One region of the Bacillus sp. Marseille-Q1617 genome, then DNA from elsewhere that is predicted to be linked to it. Evidence: riboswitches for the same ligand, from Rfam matches in the RefSeq annotation. Region 1 holds a riboswitch; each other region holds the start of a gene.

Region 1 (7,443 bases):
GAAGAGGGGCAGTCAAGTTTCTTGAAAACATTCCGCTCCCATGATGACAGGCTGCATTATATCGAATTATCATCTAAATATAATCTGCTGTCCAATCTCAATTTGACAATCATCCGTGACATCACTGAACAAATAGAGATGCAGGAACAATTGAGAAAGTCTGATACCCTGAGTGTGGTGGGGGAGCTGGCAGCAGGCATTGCACATGAAATCCGTAATCCAATGACTGCGTTAAAAGGATTTATTCAGTTGTTGGAAAATAGTGTGGGTAAAGATCATGAAATGTACTTTAATGTCATTACATCAGAATTGCAGAGAATCGAGTCGATCATAACGGAATTCCTTGTCCTGGCTAAGCCGCAGGCTGTCCAGTATCAGGAAACGAATCTAATAAAAATCATGAAAGACACCGTTGAGCTGTTAAGTGCACAGGCAACCATGCATAACGTTCAATACAATGAATTGTACCAGGAAGGGCTGCCGCCTATATTCGCAGAACCCAACCAATTAAAGCAAGTGTTTATCAATATCATCAAGAATGCCATTGAAGTTATGACGCAGGGAGGGGTCATAACCATTGCCATTCATGAAACCGATGATGATTTGATTCATATTGAAATTAGGGATCAAGGAAGCGGAATTTCTAGAGATAAGATCAAAAAGCTTGGTGAACCCTTTTACACGACGAAAGAACGTGGAACTGGACTGGGGCTGATGGTCAGCTTCAATATTATCAAAGAACATAATGGAAGAGTGGAAGTGGAAAGCAAAATAGGTGAAGGCACTGTTTTTCATATCTATTTACCAAAGATGTAAGGAGGTGAGCGTTCATGTCAGTCTGTTCGCTGTTTATGGAAAGTCCGATTGGAGTCTTGGAGCTCCGGGCAGATGAAGAAAAGTTGGTATCAGTAGAATTTGCTTCTGAAAATCAAGCTGCCACAGAGTCAGATCACCCATTATTGATAGAAGCTGAACGACAATTGAAAGAGTATTTCAGAGGACAGAGAAAAGAATTTACACTTCCTCTGAAAATAGAAGGAACTGAGTTTCAACAGGAAGTCTGGAAAGCATTAAGTGAAATACCATACGGGTCCACCTGCTCTTACGGGGATGTAGCGGCACGTATTAATAGACCAACAGCGGTCAGGGCAATCGGACAAGCCAATAAAGCAAATAAGTTCCCTGTCATCATACCTTGTCATAGAGTAATAGGTAAGAATAAATCATTAACCGGTTATGCAGGGAAGCAAGTAGATAAGAAAGAAATTCTGTTGACCCTTGAACAGTAATAGTATGAAGCATTTTTCTTCGGGAAAATGCTTTTTTTATTTGTCTCTGTGAAAGAAAGGCTGTTGCATATTTCACCTAATTAGATTAATATCTAATTAGATAAGTATCTAAGTAGGAGGTATTTAAGTTGCAGCTGGATAAACAAGTCGCATTTCATAAGACCATGGGCGATCCCACCCGTATCAAGATTGTTCATCTCCTGTCAGTTGATTCGCTGCATGCCGGCGCGATTGCGGGTAAACTGGGGTTGACAGCCCCTACCATTTCACATCATCTAAACAAACTGAAGGAATGTAATCTAGTTTACTCCAGAAGGGAAAAAAATACGATTTACTATTTTTTAAACAAAAAAGTGATAGCGCATCATGCAAGTGTTCTTGATCGCTTCACGAATCAAAGGGAAGGGGATTCTGAAATGCAAGAGAAAATAATGAAAGAGAAACAAAAAGTGATGAATAACTTTGTGGAGAAGAATGGGCGGTTTAAATCCATACCCGCTCAACAGAAGAAGAAGCTTTTCCTGCTGGAGCACATGGTGGAAGGATTAAAGATTGGAAAGAGGTACAGTGAAAAGGAAATCAATGAATACATCAAGCATTTTCATGACGATTTTGCCACATTAAGAAGAGAGTTTATCATCCATCAATTCATGTTCAGGGAAAATGGTATTTATGAAGTGAACCCAAGGGAAATGTGGGGATCCACTCCGTTATATAAGGGATGATTGCATGTAAAAACTTCCGGTGAGGGTAACGGGTTCTGTTTTGGAGTACAAAATGCAATCTACACCTCAAAATGTGGTAGTAATTGAAGTTGCATGTACATGTACAGCTAATCTTACCCGACAAAGTGAACAAAAGCGGGACTTCTCGAGTCAGATGAAAGGAACAGTAACATTGGATGATTAATTAAGGGGAGAAATTTCCCTTAATGAAGAATTTGAACTGAAAACCGTTAAAGTAAAGGAAAGTTTTACTTCTATTTACTTGAAAAACATTAAAATTAGGGATCTGTGCAAGATTTGAAGTAAATTTTCCCCTTATTTACCCCTATCCAAGCGAGCTTCAGCAGATTAACGGGATAATGTCCCCTTATTTATATTTTTAGTTACACTATAAAAGATAAGGTATCTGTTAATCTAAAAATCACCAGCCTATTCCTTGTTTAATAGGGATTTACCTAATTTTCACATCTTTCAACTTTGGAGACAACTAACACATTAGCCAGATTATAAAAAACATTGTAATTGAAGCGTTACAGAAAGTTCTGTAACGCTTTAATTTTAGTGCAGTTTCGGTAACAAATTAGAACACGAATTCCTTAAAACCCTTTTTCCAATGATTTTTATAGTTTATACCTTAAAACAGAACCCGTTACGGTGAGGGTAGGTTTTCTTTTAGGTATGGCAGATGGAATGTCTAATGCTTTCCTTATATGAAGGATACAGGATTCCCTTCTCAGTAATGATTCCAGTTATTAATTCATGTGATGTTACATCAAAAGCAGGGTTGTATACAACTGTTTCCTGAGGTGAAATCCTGTAACCATTAAGTTCAGTAAGTTCTTCAGGCGCGCGCTCTTCAATGGGAATAGCGTTCCCTGAAGGAAGGGTAATATCAAAAGTAGAAGAAGGAGCTGCCACGTAAAAAGGGATATCATAGTGCTTACACAAGATGGCGAGCATGGATGTCCCGATTTTATTTGCTGTATCCCCATTTGCAGCTATCCTGTCTGCCCCAACTATAACGGCTTCTACATTTTTCTCTTTTAACGTATGAGCGGCCATGCTATCTGCAATAAGTGTTACGTTTACACCTGACTGCTGCAATTCCCAAGTTGTCAAACGTGAGCCCTGAAATACCGGGCGTGTTTCACAGGCATAGACATGGAACGTTTTCCCTTTTTCACTTCCTAAATGAAATGGTGCCAATGCTGTTCCATATTTGCTGGTTGCAATAGATCCTGCATTGCAAATCGTCATGATGGTTGTCTTTTCATTTAGTAATTGAAGACCATATTCTCCGATTCGCCTGCACGTCACTTCATCTTCAGTATGAAGTTGAATCGCGGAGTGCAGAAGGATGGTTTTTGCTTCATTCACAGACTGTGCCCGTTGAATTGCATTTTCCAATGAATCCAATGCCCATCCCAAGTTTACTGCAGTGGGTCGGGAGGAAAATAAATATGCTTTATCCGCTTTAAATCTAACCATGAAATCAGACAGACAGTCTGTATCAAAATGATTCATAGATAATGCTATTCCATAAGCGGCCGTAATTCCGATTGCAGGCGCGCCCCTTACCTTCAACGTGACGATAGCGTCATAAAACTCATTTAAAGTATAAAGTTGTAGGTACTCGATTTTATGTGGAAGCTTTTGCTGGTTTAATATTTCTAAATGATCATCCCGAAACTGTAATGACGTCGGGATTGTGGGTGTTGTGCGTGTCATGATTGGCTCCTTAAGATGTATGACTTCGAATGAATTCTGTGAATTCTTCAATTGTTGAGTACGTTCGTCTTTTTAAAATCAATTCTCTCCCTAAAGAAAGACAGCTTCTTTTAGCCCGCAGCCTCTTTTCTTTATCTGAAATGGAATCCAGATCTGCAACATGTGCAAGACCGACAGTTCTCCTGATAAGCTCACATCCACTGAATCCTATACTGTCTTTAAAGGCTTTATCCAGTACATAATCCAAGTAGCCATCAACCTTAGTGTACGCATCTCCGCTTTCCTGCCAATGATTCGAAAACGTTTCTGAGAATACGTTCCATGTATTGGTGATATGCCGGATGATTTCATCTTTTCCTTTATCGTCCTCCCTTGCTATTACCTGGAATGTCAGGTTTGCAATAAATTGACCGATATCGAAGCCGATAGGACCATAAAAAGCAAATTCAGGATCAATCACCTTGGTTTGAAATTCATCAGCAAAAATACTTCCAGTATGCAGGTCGCCATGCAATAGCGCCTCACTCTCTGTAATAAAGCATTTCTTCAGCTTCGCCACTTCAAGTTTCAGACTGAAATCATTCCACAAATCTTTGAGCAGAGGGAGCAGTTCTTCTTCATAATCATTCGTTTCACTGTTGAAAAATGGATCGGTCAAAACAAGATCCTCCGTAATCTTGCAGAGTTCAGGGTTGGAAAAGGTTTTGACATATTCTTTTTTCTTAAAAGGATGCAGGGCATAGTCAGAAGTATGATAAAGAGTATTTGCCAGGAATGTTCCGATATGTTCAGATAAAAGTGGATAGGTGTCTCCTTTTATCAGTCCTGAACGGACAATTCCAAGGGAACTTAGATCCTCCATTATGGTAACAGCAAGTTTATCATCACTATAGAATACCTCGGGGACAAATTCACCGGCATATGTTTGCTGCAGTTTCAATGCATTTGCTTCGATTCTGGCACGATCGACCGTTAATGGCCAGCTCTCACCAACCACTTTTGCATAGGGCAATGCCTGCTTAATGATAATTCCTTTCTTTCCTTTTTCACTTATTTGAAAAACCAGATTTAAATTTCCATCCCCAATTTCACGGCAGGTCAATTCCGCTCCTTTTTCAAAAAAGTTTAAACTGATTGCTAAATCCAATGCGGTTTGTTCATTTAAAGATTGATAGCTCGAGACAGGAATGGTTGACATAATGGTTCCTCCTAAAATATTGAATTTTGGAGGCTTTTCATAAGTATAATAAGAAAAGCCTCTTTCATTGACGGAAAGAGGCTTAAAGATTGGATCTTATTCGCCTCTTATCTCTCAGAAAGGTGTTCTTTCTGTTGGAATTAGCACCGTGCCTTATGGAGTGAATCATCCGGCGCATAGTGCGCCCCGTTTCTCAACGGTATTACGGTCGGTTGCTGGGCTTCGCAGGGCCAAATCCCTCAGCCAGCTCTTGATAAGAGAATATTTAATTTTGTGAATATCAGCTGCATGCTGTTTGATTTGAATAGTACCATTTTTAGAAATAGTGAGTCAATGAATTTTTAGAAAAATATAAAATTAATAGAAATCTGGACGTCGATCTTGAAAAATAGGTATTTTTTTCCTGACTTCTTCGACTTCATTCAAATCGATTTCTGCGGTAAGCAATTCTTCGTAAAGGGTTCCTTCCGCTATGATCTCCCCCCATGGGCTTATGATCAGCGAGTTCCCCCCAAACTCATTCTTGGGGTCGCTGCCTGAACGATTACAGGCAATGACGAAACACTGATTTTCAATGGCCCTTGCCAATAAAAGGGTCTTCCAATGAGTGATTCTTTCTGCAGGCCACTGAGCAACCACGAACACCACTTTCGCACCATCGATGACATGTTTCCGGAACCATTCCGGGAAACGGATATCATAGCAGATCATACCGGCCATCTGAGTATCCATCAATGTGAATGAGCCATCTTCTTTACCGGGCAGCAGGTAGTGATGTTCATCCATCAATTTAAAGAGATGGAGTTTATTATACTGTTTGATTATTTTCCCGTCACAGTCAGATACGAGAAGGGTATTCGAAATACCCTCTTTTGTTTTGCTCGCAATCGATCCTCCGACAATATGAATGTTGTAGCGAGAAGAAAGCTCCGAAAGAAAGGCAGAAATGTCATGAGCATCTTCATCGGCGATTTCCCCGATTCTGGTTAAATCATAACCGGTCGTCCACAATTCAGGAAATACGACGATATTACAGCCTGCTTCACTCGCTTCTTTTACCCATTGATGAACTCTTTTCTTATTTTCGGTAGGAGCACCAAATGTAATATCCATTTGCGCTAGTCCAATTTTCGTTGACAAAGTAACACCTCTTTTTTAAGTCTGAATAAGATTATACTTTACAATCATTACTTTACGTTATATCATTTGTGACTAGAATTTGAAAGTAAATAATTTTCAAAAAAGTGTAGAAGGTGAAAAGATGACAACCTTTAAAAAAGCAGAACGCATTGACTCGCTGCCGCAGCAATTTTTTGCATCATTGACAGCAAAAGTCCAGAAAGTGCTGAAAGAAGGATTTGATGTGATTAACTTGGGGCAGGGGAACCCCGATCAGCCTACACCCCCGCATATCGTGGAAGCGCTGGTGAAAGCATCAAAATCACCAGGAAATCATAAATATTCCCCTTTTCGGGGTTTGGATTCCTGCAGGGAAGCCATATCTGTTTTTTATGAACGGGAATATGGTGTGGACATCGATCCTCATGAAGAAGTTGCAGTCCTGTTCGGAGGGAAGGCAGGGCTGGTGGAGATACCCCAATGCCTGTTGGACCCCGGTGAGACAGTATTGGTTCCGGATCCGGGGTATCCGGATTATTTGTCAGGGGTATCCCTTGCGGAAGCACGGATGGTAACGATGCCGTTGAAAGAAGAGAATCATTTTCTCCCGGATTATGAGAGGATTGCAAGAGAGGACATTGAAAAAGCAAAGCTCATGTTTTTGAACTATCCCAATAACCCTACAGGAGCGGTTGCCTCCCGTTCATTTTTCGAAGATACAGTATCATTCGCGAAACAAAATGATATCTGTGTCGTCCATGATTTTGCCTACGGTGCAATCGGCTTCGAAGGGAAAAAGCCTGTCAGCTTTTTGGAAGCAGAAGGGGCAAAGGACACAGGCATTGAAATCTATACGCTTTCAAAAACCTATAATATGGCCGGTTGGAGAGTGGGCTTTGCAGTCGGGAATAAAAGTGTGATCGAAGCCATTAACATTCTTCAGGATCACATGTATGTAAGTCTTTTCGGGGCTGTCCAGGAAGCTGCAGTGGCTGCTTTACTCGGATCTCAGAAGTGCGTCGAAGAACTTGTCGATACTTATGAATCCAGAAGAAAAACATTCATAAACGGGCTGCAAAATATCGGATGGGAGGTTAAAGCACCAGCAGGTTCTTTCTTTGCATGGCTTAAGGTTCCCCCCGGCTTTTCCTCTGTGGAGTTTGCAGATTACCTCCTTGAAGAAATTAAAGTCGCTGTAGCACCAGGTGTAGGGTTTGGAGAACATGGTGAAGGATATGTCCGCGTAGGTTTATTGACCAGTGTAGAACGTCTGGAAGAAGCTGTGCGCAGGATTGAAAATTTGAAATTGTTTGATAAAAAAGATTGACAGAAATGAAAAATGATGCCATAATCCAACTGAAATAAAATGTAATAGCATATGATT
Region 2 (7,443 bases), on a different contig from region 1:
ACAGATGAGGATGACCGGACCGTCTTTTCTGCCGATTCTTTCATAAGCAAGCTCCACCTGTTCCAGGGTGGAGCCGCATTCTAATGTCAGAGATGGGATCGTAATGGAGTTTACTTCGTATCGGGTCGTTTGGGTGTGGGGATTCTCCATTCCGTCTCCTCCTTTTTTGGTAAGTGTTTTTTGGGCAGGCGGGTTTCGTTCAGCCCGCCATACCCCTTTTTATCATTACAGATGGGGCCTGATGTGTTGTACTTTTATCGTGTGACCGGCCTCACTGCTGAGTTCTTTGACAAAACTCTTCCCGGATTAAACCGGGGAAGCTGCCAATGCCGCTTCGATGGCGCTGTCAAGGTCTTCGATCAGGTCTTTACTGGACTCCAGACCGACTGATAATCGAACTAATTCTTCGGTTACCCCGGTTGTGCGCAATTCCTGTTCATTCAATTGCTGATGGGTTGTCGAAGCCGGATGGATGATGAGTGATTTCGCATCCCCGACGTTTGCGACATGTGACCAAAGGGTGATGTTATCGACAACCTTGCGTCCGGCGTCCCTGCCGCCTTTGATGCCGAATACGACAATCGAGCCGGCACCTTTTTTCAGGTATTTCTGCGCCAGTGTGTGGGACGGATGCTGTGCGAGACCAGGATACGATACCCATGCCACACCGCTGTGCTGATCGAGGTGCTCGGCGATTTTCAATGCATTTTCCGTATGCCTTTCGATTCGCAGGTGAAGTGTCTCGAGACCCTGCAAAAGAAGGAACGCATTTTGCGGACTCAAGCAGGCACCGAAGTCACGCAGCAGCTGCACCCGGAGTTTTGTGATGAAGGCTGCTTCACCGACATCGACTGCATATCGGATGCCGTTATAGCTGCGGTCTTCATCGACAAAGCCCGGGAATTTTTTATTATTCCAGTCGAACTTACCGCCGTCGACGACGATTCCCCCGATCGCTGTACCGTGACCGCCGATCCACTTGGTGGCTGAATGGATGACGATGTCCGCGCCCCATTCGATCGGTTTGCATAAGTATGGAGTGGCAAATGTATTATCGATGATGAGTGGGATTTCATTGTCATGAGCGACTTTCGCGACCGCTTCAATGTCCAGCACGTGAAGACTCGGATTTCCAATCGTTTCGGCAAAAACAGCCTTCGTCTTCGGTGTGATCGCATTGCGGAAGTTCTCCGGATCGGACGGATCGACGAAGTGAACTTTGATGCCGTACTTTGGAAGCGTCGTGGAGAATAGATTGTATGTGCCTCCATAAAGATTCGTCGCTGCGACGATTTCATCGCCTGCTCCCGCGATATTCAGGATGGACAGCGATATCGCGGCCATCCCTGAAGAGACACCAAGTGCACCGATTCCGCCTTCCAACAGGGCGATCCGCTTCTCAAGGACATCAACTGTCGGGTTCATGATACGGGAGTAGATATTCCCCTCTTCTTCAAGTCCGAATAACTTCGCAGCGTGCTCACTGTTATCAAAAACGTAAGATGTGGTCTGGTAAATCGGGACTGCACGTGAACCTGTTGTTGGATCCGGTTCCTGTCCGCCGTGTAGTAGTAACGTTTCAACATCGAATGATTTTGTCATAATGAATTCCTCCTGGTTTTTGGTTTATTGGGTTTCCGCTGGCATTGTGGGTGAACGTGTTTGAATGCTGATGATGGATGGTGCCGGTCTCGGTGACAGCAGGATGTGATGGCTGCCTTTTCACCGAATCAGCCATCCTTGGGCTAGGAATTTTTAAAGAAGAGGAAAAATCAAAAACCCCCTTCCTAAGAAGAGGGTCTAATTTAATAGGGGTCCTCCTCTTATCTTTCAGGCAGTCTGCCTGCAGGAATTAGCACCTTTTCATGTGGTAGCAGATCGTTCCTGCGAACATGAAGGTTGCCGGGCTTCATCGGGCCTAGTCCCTCCGCCTCTCTGGATAAGAGCGATTTAGTTGTCTTTTAAGTAGTGCGTTGAGATGAATTATAAAGGCTGATTCATTCAACGTCAAGGGTATTTTCTGATTTTTTTTATTATTTTGTTTTTTGTTTTATTTAGATTGGGCTATTAAACCGCAGTTGTTTTCCGTGCATGACTTCGCTTTCCGCGGGCGAGCGGGGAGCCTCCTCGGAGATTTGCTCCTGTGGGGTCTCCCCTGCTTCGCTTATCCCTCAGGAGTCTTCGTCTTGCACTCCAACCAACAGCTGGAAACAGTTAAAGTTCGCCCATCATTCATGCAAGTCAAACTTTACTCGATAGATTTTTCGATTGCTGCGTTGAACTGGGTTACGATGTCTTCTGAGTCTTCGATACCTAACGATATGCGTACGACATGGGTGTTTATGCCGAGTTTTTCCTGTGCTTCTTTCGGCAGGGCGCGGTGTGATGTCCCCAGCGGGTAAGAGACGGTCGTTTCCACTCCGGCAAGGGTCGGCACGATCTTGATCCAGCCGAGGGATTTGAAAAATGCACTGATGTCACATGATGGATCGAGCTCGATTGTCACGATGGCACCGTGGCCTTTATCGGAAAGGTTATTTGGATAGTACACGTTTTTCACATGCGGATTCGTTCTAAGATTATCAGATAATACTAGGGAATTATGGGCCTGTGTGCCCATTCTAAGGGCGAGCGTCTTTGCACCTCTTGCCGTCAGCCATGCCTCGAACGGACTCAGGTTGGAGCCCATGTTGACGACTTTTTCCCTGGCCTTACTTACTAATTCCTCTTTTCCTGTCACGACGCCTGCGGTGATATCGCTGTGTCCGCCGATATATTTTGTGGCACTGTGGGCAACGAGATCGACGCCTTCCAGATAAGGCTGGCGCAGGTATGGTGTTGCGAATGTGTTATCGATGATCGTTTTGAGATTGTGTTTCCCGGCAAGCTCGACCAGCTGCGGAATGTCCTCCACCCTCATGAACGGGTTGGTCACCGTTTCACTGTACAACAGCTTTGTCTGCGGCGTGATGGCCTGTTCGATTTCTTCACGTTTGGTGAAGTCGACGAAGGTTGTCTCGATGCCGAAGCCTTTCAGTTCTTCCTTCAACATATGGAAGGTGCCCCCGTACAGGTCTTCCGCTGCCACGATATGATCGCCGGTTTGTACCACCGACAGCACGGCAGCAAGGATCGCCGACAAGCCTGAAGACGTCGCCACCCCGGCCGGTGCACCTTCAAGGGCCGCCACCATCTGTCCAAGTTCATCCGTATTCGGATTTCCCGTCCTTGTGTAGAGGTAAGGCGATTTTCCTTCATAGAACCCTTCAAGCTCTTCCAGTGATTTGAACGAAAAAGCTGAAGTCTGATAGATTGGCGTCGTTTTGCTGCGGATTTCCTCGGTACCTTTTAACTGGCTATGTACGACTTTCGTTGTGAATTTCATGTATGTCATCCTTCCTCTTGTAATCGATAGTATTTAGAAGAGTGTATCATATTCAGAAGATTGCGAGGAAGGAAAATGTTTCGGGGGCCGGATTGTTTTTTTGAAGTGCATTGAGTTATTAGGGGATTAGGGGTGCTTGGCTGGAGTTGCAGCACGGTTAGGTTTTTTTGATAGAGATGAAGAGACTGGTGGTATAGGAGGCTGGAATTTTTGAGCTGAGGTTACAGCGGTGTAAAGATTTTTCGACAAGTGGAACGTATTTTTAGGAATTTGGTTTGTATTTTAAAATGTTGCATGTGTTTCAGAAATCTTGCACGTATATTTTTAAATTGGCACGTAAAGTATGAAAAGTGGCTTGAATCCCTGTACCGAGCAAATTTTTTTAGGGTGCATCGAGGTGTTTTCTCCTTGAATTTGATTCATCCCGAAAGAAGTTAACAGAATCGGCTGCTAAAACAACCATTTTTATGTCTTTCGCTGTCATTTTACACCTTCCCAAACAAAAAACACCCGCCGCCAACGCAGCAGGTGCTCTTCCATCCAATCCTATACCCGGTCCATACAAGCGATCAATCGATCTTCAATGTCCAGCGCGATATTTTTAAGTTCATCATTATCCACCAGCTCAATCAACTTGCTTGGCTTCGCCATGCCGACCTTAGTCGTGCCGTTTTCAGTATAAACGGTGACTTTACACGGCAGGAAGTAGCTGACAAGCATGCTTTGTTCGAGCACTTTCTTTGCCTCATGAGGATTGCACACTTCAAGGATCACGACTTCCTCATTGAAATCGAGGCCTTTTTCCTCAAGCTTTCCGGCAAGATCGAGATTCCAAAGAACGCCGAAGCTCTCCTCTTTCAGCGCAGCTTCCACCTTCTCCGCCGCTTCTTTCACACTCAACGAAACTTCTTTTGTGTAATGAAACATCCAATACTCCTCCTTCATCTTCTCTCAATGAATAGTTTCTTCAAGAAAATCAATCACATACTCATTATATACCTTGAGGAGTATGCATCTAAACTTCTGTACTTTAGAGAAACGAGGGACGGGCCTTTAGCATGCTAAAGGACCGTCCCTCATCCTATTAACGCGTTAGTCCATTCCAGAGACCATTTCGCCCATCATTTCTTCGTTCATGGGGCCGACGATTTTGTGCTGGATCTGACCTTTGGTGTCGATCATGTAGGTGGTGGGGATGGTAAAGGCGCGGTATTCCCCGCCGATATCACCATCTACGTCCATCGGGATCGGGAAGGTGAGTTCGTAGCCGTCCACAAATTGTTGTACAGCATTCCTGCCCTCATCCATGCTGGTAAGGTTCACGGCAAGTATCTCTACATTTTCTTTCTCAGCATTTTTTTCGTAGTATTTTTGCATATGCGGCATTTCGGCCTTACACGGCGGACACCAGGTCGCCCAGAAGTTAAGGATCACTTTCTGACCCTGGTAATCGGAAAGCTTCACTTTTTCGCCGGCCAGAGTCGTGAGTTCAAAGTCCGGTGCACGGTCGCCCTTCGCCAGTCCCTGTTCGGCATTGGACAGGTCCATGGACTCCTCTGCAAGCTTTGCCGCTTCCTCTTGTTCCTTTTTCTCCTGCTGATCCTGGAATATGTTCACCAGGAAGATCCCGATCAGGAGTGCCACGATGGCCAAAGCAAAGTTACGTTTATTCACTAATTTTTCCTCCCTGCTTCATAAATTTCCGTTTGTTCATCTCTTTTCTGAAGATAAAGCAGAACGATGGCTAATACGATGTATGTGAGTGTGGGGGTCCCTATTTCGAATCCCCCGAATGAATTCATCAGCAGCTGAATCAGCGTGAAGATAATCAAGATCTGCATGCCCCAGACCCTCTGATCAGCCCTACCCAATTTTTTAAGTAAAACGAGAAGCAGTACACTGTTTAAAATGAGCTGCGCCCCTCCAAAGATGAACGTCCCCTGAAGAATGTCGAACACACCTTCATAAACAAGGACGGTCATGACCCACGCGGCAATCACATGTCGGGGATTTTCTTTTTTAATAAAAGTATAGATCAAGACAGCGGTGATTCCCATCCAATAACCGGCTGTGCCACCGTGAAAATAAAGAATGGTCAGCGGATGTTTGATGACCGTCCCGAAGTCGACGACGATCACGCTCAGTTTCCAGGTCAGGATAAAATAAAATACCGCGTTCGAATACCAGTCGCTCGCTTTCTTATTCCAGAAAAAGAGAAACAAGAATGTGATGACGAACGCGGATACGGTCGCTGCCCATGAGCCCGGGAACGTGAAGGCACCGATGTTATACCATTGTTGATTCATCATCATTCTCCTCTTTTTTAAATTGACCGGCCGGCAGCCGGACTTCAAATGTGTGGTGATGTCCGTCTGTCTCCAGCGTCAGCGTGCCTCCATGCGCCTGTACGATTTCCTTTGTGATCGCAAGGCCCAAGCCCGCTCCATCAGTGACAAACGATCGGGAGGAATCGACCCGGTAAAAACGTTCAAAGATGAGGTCTTTTTCAGCTTTGGGGATCTCTTTTCCGTCATGAGAAAATTGTACTGCATACTGCTGGTCAGCCACAAATCCTTTTATAAAAAGTTTTTTTCCGACGTCGTAGTCGGCAATATTTTGCAGGAGATTGCTGAAGACCTGGTGAAGACCGTCCCGGTTCCCTTTGAGGGAACAAGGTGCAAGTTCAGCCGTTACATCGATTTCTTTTTCCTTGAATTTCAGCTGAAAAGCCGTGATCCGACTTTGCAGCAGTTCGTGAATGAGGATCTCATCCTGATGATGAGCGGTCAGGTTTTCATCGGCCGTCCATCGATTGATGTGTACAAGCTGCTGCAGGAGCCGCTCGATACGGCCGGTTTCTTCCTGCAGTGAACGGTACATTTCTTTGTCCCCTTCAACGATCCCTTTTTCCAGCCCTTCAAGGTAGCCGGTCAGGTTCGTGAGCGGCGTCCGCAGTTCATGTGACAGGTCCCGGAGCAGCCGGTTTTGTTTCGTTTTTACAAGTGCCGTCGTTTCCGAAAGATCATTAAATGCTTCACTTAACTCCTTCACCTCATAGATGAGCGGCTTTTTCAATTTTTCGGGGTACTCTCCCTTTTTCAGTGCTTGAGTCGCTTCCGTCAGCTTCTTCAATGGGGTTGTCAGCCATTTGATGAAAAAGAAATGAAAGCCTCCTGCCAGAAGGAACGCAAGCGCACTGACTTTTATAAGATAATCGTTCAATAGACTTTCAAGACTTGCCCCTGTGATCTGCTGCTGGTTTACCAGGTTGCAGGCGTAATTCTTCACGGTAAATCCGGCAATCAGGATCACGGCCGCGATGATGAAGGTGTTGAGAAAGGTGAGCTGGGTCAATAGACTCCCGAGCTTTTTACGGTTAACCATTGAATTTATACCCCATTCCTCTTACCGTTTCGATGACATTCAGGCTCGTATCTTCCTGGAGTTTTTGCCTCAGATGGCGGATGTGAACGTCGATCGTCCGTTCCGACACTATTTTTTCATGTAATTCATACAGGGAATCAAGGATCTGCTGCCTTGAAATGACCTGGCCTGGATGCATCATCAGCAGCTGCAGAATCCGGAATTCGAAAGCAGTCAGTTCAATTGGTTTTCCTTTATACGTCACTTCCCCTTTTTGAGGTTTAAGGGTGAGTCCGCTGCGGCTGAGCTTTTGGCACCGGTTGGATGTACGGCGGAGAACCGTTTCCACCCGGGTCACGAGCTCGGTCGGACTGAACGGCTTCGTGACATAATCATCCGCCCCGGTTTTCAACCCGTGGATCCGTTCACTTTCACTCGCTTTTGCGGTCACCATGATGATGCCGATGTCGCTCTTTTCATCCTCGCGAATCCATCTGCACAGCTCTTCCCCTTGAATTTCAGGCAGCATCAAATCAAGGATGGCGAAGCAGGGATCATGCTCCCTGAACATGCGCTTCCCTTCTTCACCGTCACCCGCTTCAAATACTTCATAGCCTTCTTTTTCAAGAAAGATCTTTATGAGTTTCCGGATCTTTGCATCGTCTTCCACGACGAGGATGCTTTTATTCTGAACG
Region 3 (7,443 bases), 1.4 Mb from region 1:
GCTCGGTATCACTTGTTTGACGGTTGAAGAACTGGCTGATGCAATTGGTTCCCTCGAAGAAGGGGGTGGACCGCTATGATGGAAAAAATGATCTTCGGCCGTTACGTACCGGCAAATTCCATTCTTCACAGCATGGATCCAAGGTCGAAGCTTCTCTTTATATTCGGTTTCATTTGTGTTGTATTTTTGGCTAATAATGTTGTCACCTATGCCATATTAGGGGCATTTACGCTTACTGCACTCATCTTTTCCAATCTTCCCATCCGGTTCATCATCGGAGGGTTGAAGCCCATTCTATGGCTGATCCTGTTTACGTTTTTCCTGCATGTATTCTTTACAAAAGAGGGCGGGGTCATCCTGGATCTTGGCTTCCTTAAGATTCATGAGGAAGGGCTGCGGCAGGGGATATTCATCTCCCTTCGATTCTTTTATCTGATCCTGATCACTTCTTTACTGACGCTGACGACATCACCGATCACCATCACAGATGGGCTGGAAACATTATTGAATCCGCTGCGTAAGGTGAAGTTCCCGGTCCATGAGCTTGCGTTGATGATGTCGATTTCGCTGCGTTTCATCCCGACCCTGATGGAAGAAACGGATAAAATCATGAAGGCGCAGATCGCGAGGGGAGCAGAGTTTTCCTCAGGGCCGATAAAAGATCGGATCAAGGCGATCATCCCATTGCTCATCCCTTTATTCGTCAGTGCGTTCAAGCGTGCAGAAGACCTGGCTACGGCCATGGAAGCAAGGGGCTACCGGGGAGGGGAAGGAAGAACGAAATACAGGCTTCTTTCCTGGCATAAAAAAGATACAGGCGCACTGGTTGTACTCGGCATCCTGACAGCCTTATTGCTATTCTTCAGAGGATAGGAGGAGTAATTCTATGAAGCGTGTAAAATGTACGATATCATATGACGGCACCCATTTCAGCGGTTATCAAATACAGCCAAACCAGCGTACTGTACAGGGCCTCCTTGAAGACACCCTCAGTGCCATTCATAAAGGAGAGCGGCTACGCGTCACTGCTTCAGGGAGAACGGATGCCGGGGTCCACGCACACGGCCAGGTATTCCACTTTGATACCACATTGGCCATTCCTGAAGAAAAGTGGCCGGTCGTCCTGAACACGCGCCTGCCTGACGAAGTGACCATCAAAGAGGCACAATTTGTCCCTGATGACTTTCATGCAAGATTTTCAGTTAAGAGGAAGGAATATCGTTACAGAGTCTATACAGCTGAATCGAGAAGTCCTTTCTATCGTCATTTTGCTCTTCACTATCCTTTCACTATTTCGGTAGGGGAAATGCAAAAGGCAGCGCAGGATCTAATGGGTGAACATGACTTTACAAGTTTCTGCTCTGCTAAAACGGAAGTAGCGGACAAAGTAAGGAATCTCCACAGCATCACCATCACGCAGCATGAGGACGAAATCATTTTTTCTTTTACCGGAAATGGTTTTCTTTACAACATGGTGAGGATCCTGGTAGGTACGCTGCTCGAGGTAGGTGCGGGGAATCTCCGCAGTGAGGACATGAAAAACATCCTTGAAGCCAAAGACAGGAACCAGGCAGGGAAGACTGCTCCGCCGCATGGATTGTATCTTTGGAAGGTGGAGTATGGGGAAGAAAATGAAGAGATTCAATCTGGAAAATAATTTTTTATCTAAAACAACTAATCCTGGTGTAACATTCCCTTGACATTCACTATAGAACAAGATATTATAGCATATGGTATGTTATTAACCCCACGATAAGCCCCGGAATCTTATTGTGATTAGAAAATAAATACTACGGATTCATTTAATAGGAGGTAAACTCATGCGTACTACGTATATGGCAAAAGCCAACGAAATCGATCGTAAATGGTACGTTGTAGATGCTGAAGGCAAGACTCTTGGTCGTCTGGCTAGTGAAGTAGCTTCAGTTCTACGCGGTAAACACAAACCAACTTTCACACCACATGTTGACACTGGTGATCACGTAATTATTCTTAACGCTTCAAAAATCGAATTGACTGGTAAAAAGCTTACTGATAAGATCTACTACCGTCACAGTAACCACCCTGGTGGTTTGAAGCAGCGTACTGCATTAGAAATGCGTACAAACTACTCAGAGAAAATGTTAGAGCTTACTATCAAAGGTATGCTTCCTAAAGGTTCTCTAGGTCGTCAAATGATCAAGAAGCTACATGTATACTCTGGATCTGAGCATCCACACCAAGCACAACAACCAGAAGTTTACGAACTTCGTGGATAATTAAAAAGAGGAGGTTATTATCTTGGCTCAAGTTCAATATTACGGAACTGGTCGTCGTAAGAGCTCAGTAGCTCGCGTACGTTTAGTACCAGGTAACGGTAACATTGTTATCAATGATCGTGAAGTAGAAGTATATATCCCATTCGCAGCACTAAGAGAAGTAATCAAGCAACCACTAGTTGCAACTGAAACTCTTGGTAACTATGACGTTTTAGTAAACGTACACGGTGGAGGTTACGCTGGTCAAGCTGGTGCGATCCGTCACGGTATCGCTCGTGCTTTACTTCAAGCTGATCCTGAGTACCGCGGTACTCTAAAACGCGCTGGATTGTTAACTCGTGACGCTCGTATGAAAGAACGTAAAAAATACGGTCTTAAAGGCGCTCGTCGTGCACCACAATTCTCTAAGCGTTAATTATTGCTTACAGAGACTCTCAACCTTTTGGGTTGGGGGTCTTTTTTATTGGTTAGGGATGATACTTGTTTGTGTTTGGTGTATTCGTTTCTATTGTAGCGGGCGGGTAGGTTAATCCTGTATTTCACCAAGTGACGGAATGATCCGGGAAATCGAAAGATAAAAGCGGAAAAGTAAAAGATTTATGGTCAAAATTAAAAGATTATCGGGCAAAACTCGAAGATTATACAATGAAAACGAAAGATACCTTCATCTCCCCATTCAACGGACCTGTCCCCGTGGTTCTTCCCCCCATTAAAAACTCTCAAAAAAGATCATTTATGACTAGTTTCCCCGCCACATATAGTCCATTATTCCTTTAAAGTAAAAGAGAATCTCTCTGATTGGCTGCCATTAAAGGCTGGAACATCAATATTTTACGTAAAAACTCCCTTTTTGATATGAAAATATAGGTAAGCGTTTCCAAATTTAAACTCGTGACCATGTACACAATTCATCTCGATAAAAAATCTGGATTCTGATTTGACAGATTATTTCGACTCCGTTATGATGATAAAAATTCAAACAACACAATTGCATATTTCCTTATCTAGAGCCGGGGGAGGAATCTGGTCCCGTGATCCCGCAGCAACCGTTACTTGTAACAAGGTGCTAATTCCAGCAAGCAGATGCTTGAAAGATGAGAGGATGGTATAGAAATGAACCTCTTCCTCATCGGGAGAGGTTTTTTTAGTTGTAGTAAATCGTTAAGGAGTCCTCGCTGTTTCTAAACCGAGTATAACGATAAGAATACTCAAACCTGACCTCATCCCCAAAAAACACATCAATCCACCCATCGCCACGGCCAAATCACTTTTAAGAAAAAGGAGACTTTCCAATGAAAAAACAAATTCATCTCAACGGCTTCATCCAAAACTCGCCTTCACCGCATTCGACCGGCTTATGGAAACATGAAAAAGATCAAGGTACTTCTCACAACAGTCTGGCTTATTGGGTCGAAACGGCAAAGACGCTTGAACGCGGGAAATTTGATGCGATGTTCATCGCTGATGTGCTTGGTACCTACAGCGTTTATGAAAACAGTCATGATGCGGCGGTCAGGGGTGCAGTGCAGCTGCCTGCACATGATCCGCTCATCCCGATCTCGGCCATGGCGGCTGTAACAGAGCATCTTGGGTTTGCACCGACGATCTCCACGACTTATGCCCAGCCTTATTCACTGGCACGGCAGTTATCGACGCTTGACCATTTAACCGGGGGAAGGGTGGCATGGAATGTGGTGACCTCCTATTTGGAAAGTGAAGCCATTAATCTTGGACTTTCCGGGAGGCTTCCAAAGGAACTCCGATATGACAGAGCCGATGAATTCCTCCAGGTCGCTTATAAATTGTGGGAGCACAGCTGGGAGAACGAGGCGGTCGTTTATGATAAAGAAAATGATACGTTTGCGAATCCGGAAAGAGTTCATTCCATCAACCATGAAGGAGAGTTTTTCAGTGTGCCGGGCCCTCATCTGGTGGAGCCTTCCCCTCAGCGCACCCCGGTATTGTTCCAGGCGGGGTCCTCTCCAAAAGGGAGGGATTTTGCAGCAAAACATGCCGAAGCAGTATTTACTAAAAATCATTCACTGGACGGATTGAAGCTGTATACATCCGATATCCGCAGACGGGCGGCAGAGCAGGGAAGAAACCCGGATGAGCTTCTCATCTTCCCGATGATCCTGCCAATCATAGGTTCAACAGAGGAAGAAGCATATGCCAAATATGAAGAACTTACAAACCACGTCAGCTATGAAGGCACCGCTTCTCTTTTATCCGGTCACACTGGGATAGACTTTTCACAATTCGACCCTGATCAATATATCGAGGACATCGAGACTGACGCCATGCAGGGGAACCTCGATATGTACGGAAAAGATCCGAACAAAAGGTGGACGCTCCGGGAAGCGATCAAAAATCACGGCCTGGGCAATGGAACGGTCAAGTTCATCGGCACCCCTGAGCAGATCGCGGATGAAATCGAGAGGTGGGCGGTTGTTGGGGATGCAGACGGCTTCAATATCGCCCAGACGTATTCACCGGGTACATTCACCGAGTTTGTCGAACATGTGGTCCCGGAACTGCAGAAGCGTGGGATTTACCGGATGGAATATGAAGGATCCACCCTGAGAGAAAACATGTTTGGCAGAGGCCGGAGACACCTGCCTGCAGATCATCCTGCCAAGAAGCTTGCACCCGTTTATTCATAAAACGCTTGTAAAAGAAGGGAGAAGAAAATGAGTCAAATCGCATTATATACATGGATAGGATTTGCCGTATTTCTTGCAGCAATGTTTGCCCTGGGATTTATCAGTATGAAAAAGACCAAGAGTGTCAGTGATTTTGCCATAGGCGGGGGAAACCTCGGCCCTTATGTCCTGGGGCTTTCCTTTGCCGCCACGTACTTAAGTGCCGCTACCTTCCTCGGGTACCCGGGCTGGTCCCATGATTGGGGACTATCAAATCTTTGGCTGTTCCTGGCGATGATCGGCGGGGGGCCGATCGGGGTATTGATGGTAGCCAAGAAAGTCCGGAAGCTAAATAACGGACAAAAGTCGCTGTCCTTGCCCGACTGGCTGGGGGATTTTTATAACAGCGATCTTCTCCGGGTCGGTACGGGGTTGATTCTTTTGTTCAACATCTTTTATATAGCCGCCCAGTTTGTCGCAGGTGCCCGCATCTTTGAATATCTTCTCGGCATGTCCTATCAGGGCGGATTGATTTTTATAGCCGTGATTGTCGTACTTTACGTCTTTGGCGGAGGGGCATTCGCCGATATTTATACGGATGCCGTCCAGGCAGTGATGATGGCAGTGGCCGGGGTCTTTATTTTCATTTCCGGGATCGTCGTGTTCTGGAAGGGGAGCATCTCAACGACCTTTACCAGCATCAGCGGAAAATTGGCGGCTCAGGATGGAAATCTGATTCAGGCTTTCAATCCGGATTCTGCTCATTTTTCTTCTTTAAGTTTAGTGACAGGTGCGATTGTGATTCAGTGGGCATTTGCCTCTGCCCCTCATCTGTTTAACAAGGTACTGGGTCTGAAGAGTGAAAAAGATTTGGGGAAAATGATTTTGACTTATGTGATCACTGCTGCATTTTCCGTTTTAGTTCTATTTGGAGGTATTTACAGCAGGGCGGCACTTGGAAATAACGTTGCAGCTCCTGATCTGGCACTGATGGAATATGCGGTATGGGCATTTCCTGCGGTCATTGTAGCGATATTGGGGGTTGTGATCCTTGCTGCCGCCATGTCGACAACGGATGGATTGTTTGTGTCGATTTCGACTGTCTTTGCCAATGATATCTTTTTGAAAGTACTGGTGAAAAGAGGAATCGTGAAAGTGAGCGACGCGAAAGCAGAGAAGATCGCGCTGCAGATCAGCCGGCTTTCAGTGCCCATTATCGGGCTCCTGGCCTATTTGATTGTCTTGAAGCCTCCTGCGTATATGGGAGATATCATGTGGATCGGCATTTCAGGAATCGCAGCCGGAACGATGGGGCCGATTTTACACGCGGTATATGGACGTAGAAAGGCATCCGCCAGGGCAGCGGAACTTTCCATGGTGATCGGACTCCTTTCCTATCTCATCCTTTACTTTGGCGGAATCGTGCCAAGCACCATGGCAGCGGGAGCCGTTTCAACTTTTATCGGAATCGCCGTGATTACAGTGCTTGCCCCTATCTTGAAAGAAAAACAACCGCAAACCAGCCAAAGACTCGAAAAAGTCTACAACATAAAGTAAAGGAAAGGGTGAAACACCATGTTCGTTAACGAAATGCTCTCCATCTGGCTCTACGGCTTCATCACCTTCCTCACCATCATCGGATTGTCGTTGTGGAAGTGGTATTTTACGAAATGATGCTGACCAACGGGACGAGGAATTATATCCTCCTCCTTTTTCATTGGTATGCTGTTGTTCTAGTCGTCAAATGAATGAAGCAGGTAATAGTAGTAGCGGTTATGGATAGGCTATCTTTATTTTGTGGATTTATCTAGATTTTTTCTATTCCACTGTTATTTGACCAAAACCAGCGGTTGATTGGAGTGCAAGACGAAGACTCCTATCAGAAAAGTGGAAGGGCTTTGCTCAGAGGCGTGTGGCATAAGGCGAAGCGGCCTAGAAGGCGCTCTTTGCCTTCTTGGTCGGTTTGACTTATGACATGTGCCTCTAAGCCCTGCAGCTGGACATTAGTTCCTCCCACCAACCGCCCGCGGAAAGCGAAGTCTTGCACGGAAATCGATAGCGATATTAGAAAGTCATCCCCATCAAAATTGGTAACAGTTACTCGAATGAAGACATCTCTTAAGAAGGAAAATACGTTCAAAGGGGTGGATTTACATTGAACGTTATTACAACCTTCAATACAAAGAGAAGAGAAAAACAAATCAAGACAGAAAGAAAACTGCTCAAGGAAATTTCGATTAAAATGCTCCAGGAAAGCGTACGGAAGCATTTTGGATATATAAAAATTCAAGGCGGCGTATTCATGCAGCAGGGTTTTGATGAAGCCTGCTTCGATGTCGCGATTGAAGCCTACCTCCTCGGAGGGAAAGTAAGCAAGTTCGGATACAGCGGGGAAGATAGGGAAGCAGTAAAGAAGCGGTGCAGGGAAGAATTAAAGCATTTCATCGATACGCTTTATAACTTCTGGCTGTATTGGTCCGAGATGGGCATCTCCAATCAAGTGGACGAATCCATTTTCTACAGCTGCGAACACTTTGTGGAGA
Region 4 (7,443 bases), 400 kb from region 1:
TGGGGTGAAGCCAAGAAAGAGCTTTTTAAAGTCATGAATGTACATTTAGAAGAACCGCGTGAAAAATATAATGAGTTGATGGCATCCCCTGATAAGCTTAATGAAATGTTATTGCATGGTGCGGAAAAAGCAAGAAAGAAAACCAGACCTTTCTTAGAAGAAGTCAAAATGAAAATCGGGATCATCCACTCTTAAAGGTGAAAATATTAAAAGAGGCTGGGACATACACAGATGTCCCAGCCTCTTTCCCAGCAAACACACTATGGTTTTAAAATCACCTTAATATTTCCGTCTTCTTTCTTATCGAAAATATCATAACCCTTTGCAGCCTCTTCAAGAGGTAAACGATGAGTGATGATATCCGTTGGATCAAACTCGTTGTTTTCTATCATGTCATACAACTTAGGCATAAGGTGTATGACTGGAGCTTGCCCCATTTTGATAGAGACATTTCTACTGAAGAAATCCCCTAATGGAAAACGATTTGCCTCAGTGCCATATACACCTGTCAATTGCACCGTCCCGAATTTCCTTACTGCCTGCGATGCGGTTTTAATAGGGGAGATGGTTCCGAATTGATTATCAAATTCAGATCCGAACGTCTCATCAGGAGCGACGGTCCCATCCATTCCTACACAGTCGATGACCACATCAGCACCCCCTTTGGTATATTCGTGGAGGACAGAGCCGATGTCCGGGGTCTCTTTGAAATTATAGATTTCAGCACTGTTTGTACGTTTAGCATGACTTAGACGGTGCTCAACCTGATCGACAGCAATGACGCGCTCGGCCCCTTTTAACTTGGCGAACTTCTGAGCCATCAGTCCGATCGGACCGCTCCCAAGAACAATGACCGTATCCCCTTCTTTTACTCCGCTGTTTTCAACGCTCCAATAAGCCGTCGGAATGACATCCGAAAGGAAGAGGACACTTTCGTCGTCAAGGTTACTGGTCTCAGGTACTTTAAATGAAGTAAAGTCCGCATAGGGCACTCGTAGATATTCTGCCTGTCCGCCTGGGTAGCCTCCCATCATTTCAGTAAATCCAAATAGACCTCCAATTTCTCCATGTGGGTTGGAATCGTCACACTGACTTTCCATCTGGTTCTTGCAGAAAAAACATTCCCCGCAGCCAATATTGAATGGAATGACGACACGGTCCCCTTTTTTCAGACTTTTTACTTCCGACCCTACTTCTTCGACAATTCCCATTGGCTCATGCCCCACTACATAATCTTGTTCCGGTTCGATTCCGCCGTGGTAAAGGTGAAGGTCAGAACCACAGATACCACTTGCAGTGATTCTCACGATCATGTCTGTATTTTCTTGAATATCGGGAGTTTCAACTTCTTTGACCACCATTTTTTCTTTTCCTTGGAAAGTCACGCCCTTCATTCCTATCACATCCTAATCAAGTATTTCTATACATATAGACTTGATATTGGTTGTTCAAACATATATTTTTTATGCATGCTATTTTGTACGACCTTTTGCTTAAAAATAACTCTTGGCATTCCATTGAAAATGCCAAAGTATTCATAATTTTCATTGACTTTTAATAAAGTATGATGTAAGTTATGAAGAAGTTATTTTAATAAAGTGATTGATGATAGTTAATTAAACCAAATAGATTCTTATCCAGAGAGGTAGAGGGACTGGCCCTATGACACCTCAGCAACCAGCCAAGGGCATGGTGCTAATTCCAGCAAGTTGAATTCAACTTGGACGATAAGAGGGAGATTGAACGACTGAAGCCTTCTTATATTTCATAAGAAGGCTTTTTGTTTTATATCCTTTTTCGTTTAAATAAGAAAAGGAGTGACGAAATTGAAAAAACACATCGATACCATTCTCGTTCAATCAGGAAATCGTACGGATGAGAGGACAGGAGCAATAAGTCCTGCCATTCACTTATCAACCGCATATCAGCATAAGGGGATCGGTCAATCGACTGGATTTGATTATACGCGGACCGGAAACCCGACCAGGACCATTTTGGAAGATACACTGGCTCTTTTGGAAGAGGGGGATAGAGGCTTCGCTTTCAGTTCGGGGATGGCAGCCATCCAAGCTGTACTGAGCTTATTTTCGTCAGGTGATGAATTGATTGTTTCCCAGGATTTGTATGGCGGAAGCTATCGTTTGTTTGTACAGTATGAAAATCAATACGGTATCAGGTTTCATTTCGTGGACACTCATGAAGAAAATCATATTGTTGAAAAAATAAACGAAAAGACAAGAGCGATATTCCTTGAAACGCCAACCAATCCATTAATGAATGAAACAAGTATTTCAACGGTGTCTACCATCGCTAAGGATAACGAGATATTACTGATTGTGGATAACACCTTTTACACACCAATCCTTCAAAAGCCCATTGCAGAAGGTGCTGATATAGTCGTTCACAGTGCTACAAAGTATCTAGGCGGCCACAATGACGTACTTGCCGGTGCTGTCATCGTCAGAAACAAAGAATTGGGAGAGAAACTCTATACCATTCAGAATTCGATCGGTGCCGTTCTTTCACCCTTTGATTGCTGGCTGTTACTCCGCGGCATGAAAACATTAGGCCTGCGGATGGCCCAGCATGAAAAAAATGCAAATGAGGTTGCAGAGTATTTAACGAATCATGACTGCGTGACGGATGTCCTTTATACCGGAAGAGGCGGGATGCTTTCTTTTCGCATTTCTAGGGAGGAATGGGTCGGTCCTTTTCTTGAGAAATTAGACATCATTACATTCGCGGAAAGTCTTGGCGGTGTTGAAAGCTTCATTACGTATCCTGCAACCCAGACCCATGCTGATATTCCTGAATGTGAAAGGAATACACTCGGCATATGTAATCGTCTCTTGAGATTTTCGGTCGGTATTGAAAATGTAGATGATATCATTTCAGATTTGGAGAATGTTTTTAATCAATTAAGAGGAGAGGTGCTTATACATGAGTGAAAAAACGTACTCACAGCAAACTTCCCTGCTTCATTCTCACGGATATGATGCCCATACAGGTGCTGTTTCTACACCGCTCTATCACGCAACCACTTTTCATCAGAGCGATTTTGACCAATATGGATCCTATGATTACAGCAGGTCGGGAAATCCAACCAGGGAAGCATTGGAAGAGACGATTGCAGAACTTGAAGGCGGCGTAGAAGGGTTTGCTTTTTCTTCAGGCATGGCAGCCATTTCTACGAGTTTCCTTATGCTTTCGCATGGGGATCATGTCCTCATTTCTGAAGAAGTATATGGGGGTACTTATCGATTGATCACAGAGGTATTGAACCGATTTGGCATTCAGTATTCCTTTGTGGATATGAGGGATCTTCATGAGGTCGCCCGTTCAATCAAACCAAATACAAAAGTGATTTACATTGAAACACCTTCGAACCCTTTACTTAACATTACAGATATTGAAGGGGTCGTAAAATTGGCAAAAGCCAATAACTGTCTGACCTTTCTCGATAATACGTTTATGACTCCTCTGCTGCAAAAGCCTTTATCACTTGGAGTAGATGTGGTCTTACACAGTGCAACCAAGTTTCTGGCAGGTCACAGTGATGTACTCGCCGGAATAGCAGTGACCGGAAATGAAAAAATCGCCCAGAAGTTATCATTCTTACAAAATTCATTTGGTGCTGTACTGGGACCTCAAGACAGCTGGCTATTGCTGAGAGGCCTTAAAACATTGCATGTACGCCTTAAGCAGTCATCCGAAAGTGCCTATAAGATCGCCCGCTTCCTTGAAACGAGGGATGAAGTGGAAGAAGTATATTACCCGGGACTGAGCTATCATAAAGGCCATGAAATCCATGTTCGCCAGGCAAAAGGACCTGGTGCTGTCTTATCCTTCCGCTTAAAAGGTGAAGAAGAAGTCAGGAAATTGACAAAACAAGTAGATATCCCTGTATTTGCTGTAAGCTTAGGTGCAGTTGAATCCATCCTTTCATATCCTGCAAAAATGTCTCATGCATCCATGCCTGAAAAGGAAAGAGTGAGAAGGGGGATCACATCTGGCCTGCTGAGGTTATCAGTTGGATTGGAGAACACAGATGAATTGATTAAGGACCTTGAACAGGGGTTGAATTCTCTGAAAGAAGTACCAATAAAGAAAGTCATCAATTTATAACAGAGAATGAAAGAGAAGGAGGGATCGTGTGAAACCGCTCATACAATCTTTGAAAGAAAGAATTTTGATAGCAGACGGAGCAATGGGGACTCTGTTGTATTCATACGGGGTGGATCGATGCTTCGAGGAGTTGAACCTTTCACACCCTAATGAAGTATTGAAAGTCCACAGAGATTATATAGAAGCTGGAGCGGATATCATCCAGACCAATACGTACGGTGCCAATTACGAAAAACTTTCCCGGTATGGGCTGGAGGATTCTGTGAAAGAAATCAATACCGCAGCTGCAAGGCTCGCTAAAAAGGCGGCTGGGGATCACACCTATGTAATAGGGACCATTGGTGGAATCAGGGCGATCAAGCAAAATATTTCACTCGAGGAAATCAAAAGAAGCTTCCGGGAACAGCTGTACTGTTTGCTTCTTGAAGGTGTTGATGGAATCCTCCTTGAAACGTACTACGACTTTGAGGAATTGACGACAGTCCTGAAGATTGCAAAGCGGGAAACAGATCTTCCCGTCATTGCACAGGTATCGCTGCATGAAACAGGAGTTCTTCAAAATGGCATGAAGATAAAAGAAGCTCTTCATCAGCTGGAATTGCTGGGTGCAGATGTTGTAGGGATCAATTGCAGAATGGGTCCATATCACATGGTTTCTTCACTTGAAGAAGTGCCGGTTCCCAAGAGCTCCTTTCTATCCGTTTATCCTAATGCGAGTCTGCCGAACTATGAAGAGGGAAGATTCTATTATTCTGCTGAACCGGAGTATTTCGGGGATATCAGCAATGAACTCCGCGAACAAGGGGCCAGAATCATAGGAGGATGCTGCGGGACGACCCCTGAGCATATCCGGGCTGTGTCAAAAAAATTAAAAAGCAGGGTGCCTGTGACTGAAAAGAAAGTGAAGACAAAAAAGTCGGTGCAGCTTTCATCCCAGCCTCCAAAAGAGAGGCTCCTGCATCATCAAGTGAAAGAAAAGAAGACGGTAATCGTCGAACTGGACCCGCCCAAGCACCTTGATACAGATTTGTTCTTTAAGGGTGCTCAAGCTTTAAAGGAAGAGGGGATTGATGCATTGACCCTTGCTGATAATCCATTGGCATCTCCGAGGGTCAGTAATGACGCGATCGGGACAATGGTAAAGGAACGATATGATCTTACTCCATTGGTTCACATCACTTGCCGTGACCGTAATTTAATCGGTCTACAATCACATTTGATGGGACTCCATACCCTGGGGATCCACAATATTTTAGCTATTACAGGTGATCCCGCCAAGATAGGGGATTTCCCGGGAGCGGCTTCTGTTTACGATCTCTCAAGTCTGGAACTGATTGAATTAATCAAACAAAATAATGAAGGAATATCATTCTCCGGCAAGTCACTCAGGCAAAAGACTCAGTTCTCAGTAGGTGCTGCATACAATCCGAACTTCAGGCATATGGATGCTTCGGTAAAACGCCTCGAGAGAAAAATAAAGGCTGGAGCTGATTACTTCATTTCTCAGCCTATATTTGGAGTCGAAGAAATGTTCCAAGTATACGAAGCTACGAAGCATTTAGATACGCCAATTTTCATTGGGATCATGCCTTTACTGAGTTCGAGAAATGCAGAGTTTCTTCACCATGAAGTACCCGGCATCAAAGTACCGGAGGAAACAAGAAACAGAATGAAGGATGCAGGTTCAGACCCCGTCCACACAAGGGCAGTCGGAATGCAGATTGCAAAGGAATCATTGGACACCGCACTTGAATTGTTTAACGGTATCTATCTGATTACTCCTTTTGTCCGTTATGATATGAGTATTGAATTGCTACGGTATATGAAAGAAAAAGCAGTGATAGAAAAGGAGGTTCCTTATGGCCGGCACATTATTTGAACAGCAGCTTAGAAAGAAAATACTCGTCCTCGACGGGGCGATGGGAACAATGCTTCAGGAAGCAGGTTTATCCCCGGAAGATTTCGGTGGTGAGGAATTGGACGGGTGCAACGAACACCTTGTCCTGACCGCTCCAGATGTCATTTACAACATACACAGGGAATATCTGCTGGCAGGAGCGGATGTGATTGAAACGAATACATTCGGGGGCACCCCCGTTGTACTGGATGAATACGAAATAGGATCGAAAGCCTATGAAATAAATAGAACAGCAGCTGAAATAGCCAAACAAGCGGCAAATTCCTTCTCGACAGCCGAGCGGCCAAGATTTGTAGCAGGCTCTATGGGACCGACAACGAAAACGCTATCGGTAACCGGGGGAATCAGTTTCGATGAATTATCGGAGAACTACCGTATTCAGGCAAAGGGACTTCTGGATGGCGGAGTGGACGTTCTATTACTCGAGACCAGCCAGGATGCTCTGAATGTGAAAGCAGCTAACCTTGGTATACGGGCAGCATGCGAAGAAAGCGGAAGGGAGGTTCCCATCCTTCTATCGGGAACCATTGAACCGATGGGTACGACATTGGCGGGGCAGAATATAGAAGCATTTTATTTGTCGCTGGAACATCTGAATCCACTGGTGGTCGGATTGAATTGTGCGACTGGACCTGAATTTATGAGGGACCATCTTAGATCTCTTTCAGATTTAGCGACAACGTATGTGAGCTGTTATCCAAATGCCGGCCTGCCCGATGAGGAAGGGAATTATAATGAAACGCCGGAATCCCTTAGTCTTAAAATGAGGGGATTTCTTGAGAAAGGCTGGCTGAACCTTGTAGGTGGATGCTGCGGTACCTCACCAGAACACATTCGGGCTTTATCAGACTTGGCAAAAGAATTTCAGCCAAGGATTCCGAATGAAGCACATGCCCATGCCGTCTCAGGCATCGAACCATTTTTATATGAAGATAAAGACAACCGTCCGATCCTCGTGGGTGAACGAACGAATGTGATCGGCTCAAGGAAATTTAAGCGCTTGATAGCCGAGAATAAAATCGAAGAAGCTTCAGAAATTGCAAGAGCCCAGGTGAAAAACGGAGCTCAGGTCATCGACATCTGTGTGGCTGATCCTGACCGGGATGAAGTGAATGATATGAATACGTTTATCCAGGAAGTCGTGAAGAAAGTGAAGGTCCCGCTTGTCATAGATTCAACTGATGAAGAAGTCCTGGAAACAGCTTTGAGATATTCACAAGGTAAAGTGATCATCAACTCCATCAACTTGGAAGACGGGGAAGAGCGATTTGAAAAAATTACCCCGCTCATTAAGAAGTACGGAGCTGCAGTTGTGGTAGGAACCATCGATGAAAAGGGAATGGGAGTCACGGCACAGCGAAAGGTTGAAATTGCCCAACGGTCCCATGAACTGTTGACGA

Evidence for each region. Region 1 has a riboswitch for S-adenosylmethionine ahead of mtnK (S-methyl-5-thioribose kinase). Riboswitches for the same ligand answer to the same signal wherever they lie in the genome.
Region 2: another riboswitch for S-adenosylmethionine. It lies ahead of HWX64_RS14590 (O-acetylhomoserine aminocarboxypropyltransferase/cysteine synthase family protein); the one in region 1 lies ahead of mtnK (S-methyl-5-thioribose kinase).
Region 3: another riboswitch for S-adenosylmethionine. It lies ahead of HWX64_RS00350 (LLM class flavin-dependent oxidoreductase); the one in region 1 lies ahead of mtnK (S-methyl-5-thioribose kinase).
Region 4: another riboswitch for S-adenosylmethionine. It lies ahead of HWX64_RS09115 (methionine biosynthesis PLP-dependent protein); the one in region 1 lies ahead of mtnK (S-methyl-5-thioribose kinase).

What each region holds. Positions count from the first base shown of each region.
Region 1 covers NZ_CAHJXM010000001.1:1,442,587-1,450,029, forward strand. Annotated here, with positions in the region: gene HWX64_RS07185 (PAS domain S-box protein) at 1-816, shown strand, start outside; gene HWX64_RS07190 (methylated-DNA--[protein]-cysteine S-methyltransferase) at 831-1,289, shown strand; gene HWX64_RS07195 (metalloregulator ArsR/SmtB family transcription factor) at 1,418-2,014, shown strand; gene mtnA (S-methyl-5-thioribose-1-phosphate isomerase) at 2,687-3,742, opposite strand; gene mtnK (S-methyl-5-thioribose kinase) at 3,753-4,940, opposite strand; SAM riboswitch class I at 5,045-5,200, opposite strand; gene HWX64_RS07210 (carbon-nitrogen family hydrolase) at 5,298-6,080, opposite strand; gene HWX64_RS07215 (pyridoxal phosphate-dependent aminotransferase) at 6,202-7,386, shown strand.
Region 2 covers NZ_CAHJXM010000002.1:632,280-639,722, reverse strand. Annotated here, with positions in the region: gene HWX64_RS14595 (homoserine O-acetyltransferase) at 1-150, opposite strand, end outside; gene HWX64_RS14590 (O-acetylhomoserine aminocarboxypropyltransferase/cysteine synthase family protein) at 307-1,602, opposite strand; SAM riboswitch class I at 1,821-1,946, opposite strand; gene HWX64_RS14585 (PLP-dependent aspartate aminotransferase family protein) at 2,249-3,385, opposite strand; gene HWX64_RS14580 (DUF302 domain-containing protein) at 3,932-4,312, opposite strand; gene HWX64_RS14575 (redoxin domain-containing protein) at 4,478-5,059, opposite strand; gene HWX64_RS14570 (hypothetical protein) at 5,059-5,691, opposite strand; gene HWX64_RS14565 (cell wall metabolism sensor histidine kinase WalK) at 5,672-6,769, opposite strand; gene HWX64_RS14560 (response regulator transcription factor) at 6,762-7,443, opposite strand, start outside.
Region 3 covers NZ_CAHJXM010000001.1:52,712-60,154, forward strand. Annotated here, with positions in the region: gene HWX64_RS00325 (energy-coupling factor ABC transporter ATP-binding protein) at 1-79, shown strand, start outside; gene HWX64_RS00330 (energy-coupling factor transporter transmembrane protein EcfT) at 76-873, shown strand; gene truA (tRNA pseudouridine(38-40) synthase TruA) at 887-1,657, shown strand; gene rplM (50S ribosomal protein L13) at 1,821-2,258, shown strand; gene rpsI (30S ribosomal protein S9) at 2,281-2,673, shown strand; SAM riboswitch class I at 3,256-3,359, shown strand; gene HWX64_RS00350 (LLM class flavin-dependent oxidoreductase) at 3,551-4,921, shown strand; gene HWX64_RS00355 (sodium:solute symporter) at 4,949-6,457, shown strand; gene HWX64_RS00360 (DUF2521 family protein) at 7,056-7,443, shown strand, end outside.
Region 4 covers NZ_CAHJXM010000001.1:1,839,575-1,847,017, forward strand. Annotated here, with positions in the region: gene HWX64_RS09105 (tryptophan--tRNA ligase) at 1-195, shown strand, start outside; gene HWX64_RS09110 (zinc-dependent alcohol dehydrogenase) at 261-1,394, opposite strand; SAM riboswitch class I at 1,631-1,734, shown strand; gene HWX64_RS09115 (methionine biosynthesis PLP-dependent protein) at 1,827-2,948, shown strand; gene metC (cystathionine beta-lyase) at 2,941-4,125, shown strand; gene HWX64_RS09125 (bifunctional homocysteine S-methyltransferase/methylenetetrahydrofolate reductase) at 4,154-6,004, shown strand; gene metH (methionine synthase) at 5,985-7,443, shown strand, end outside.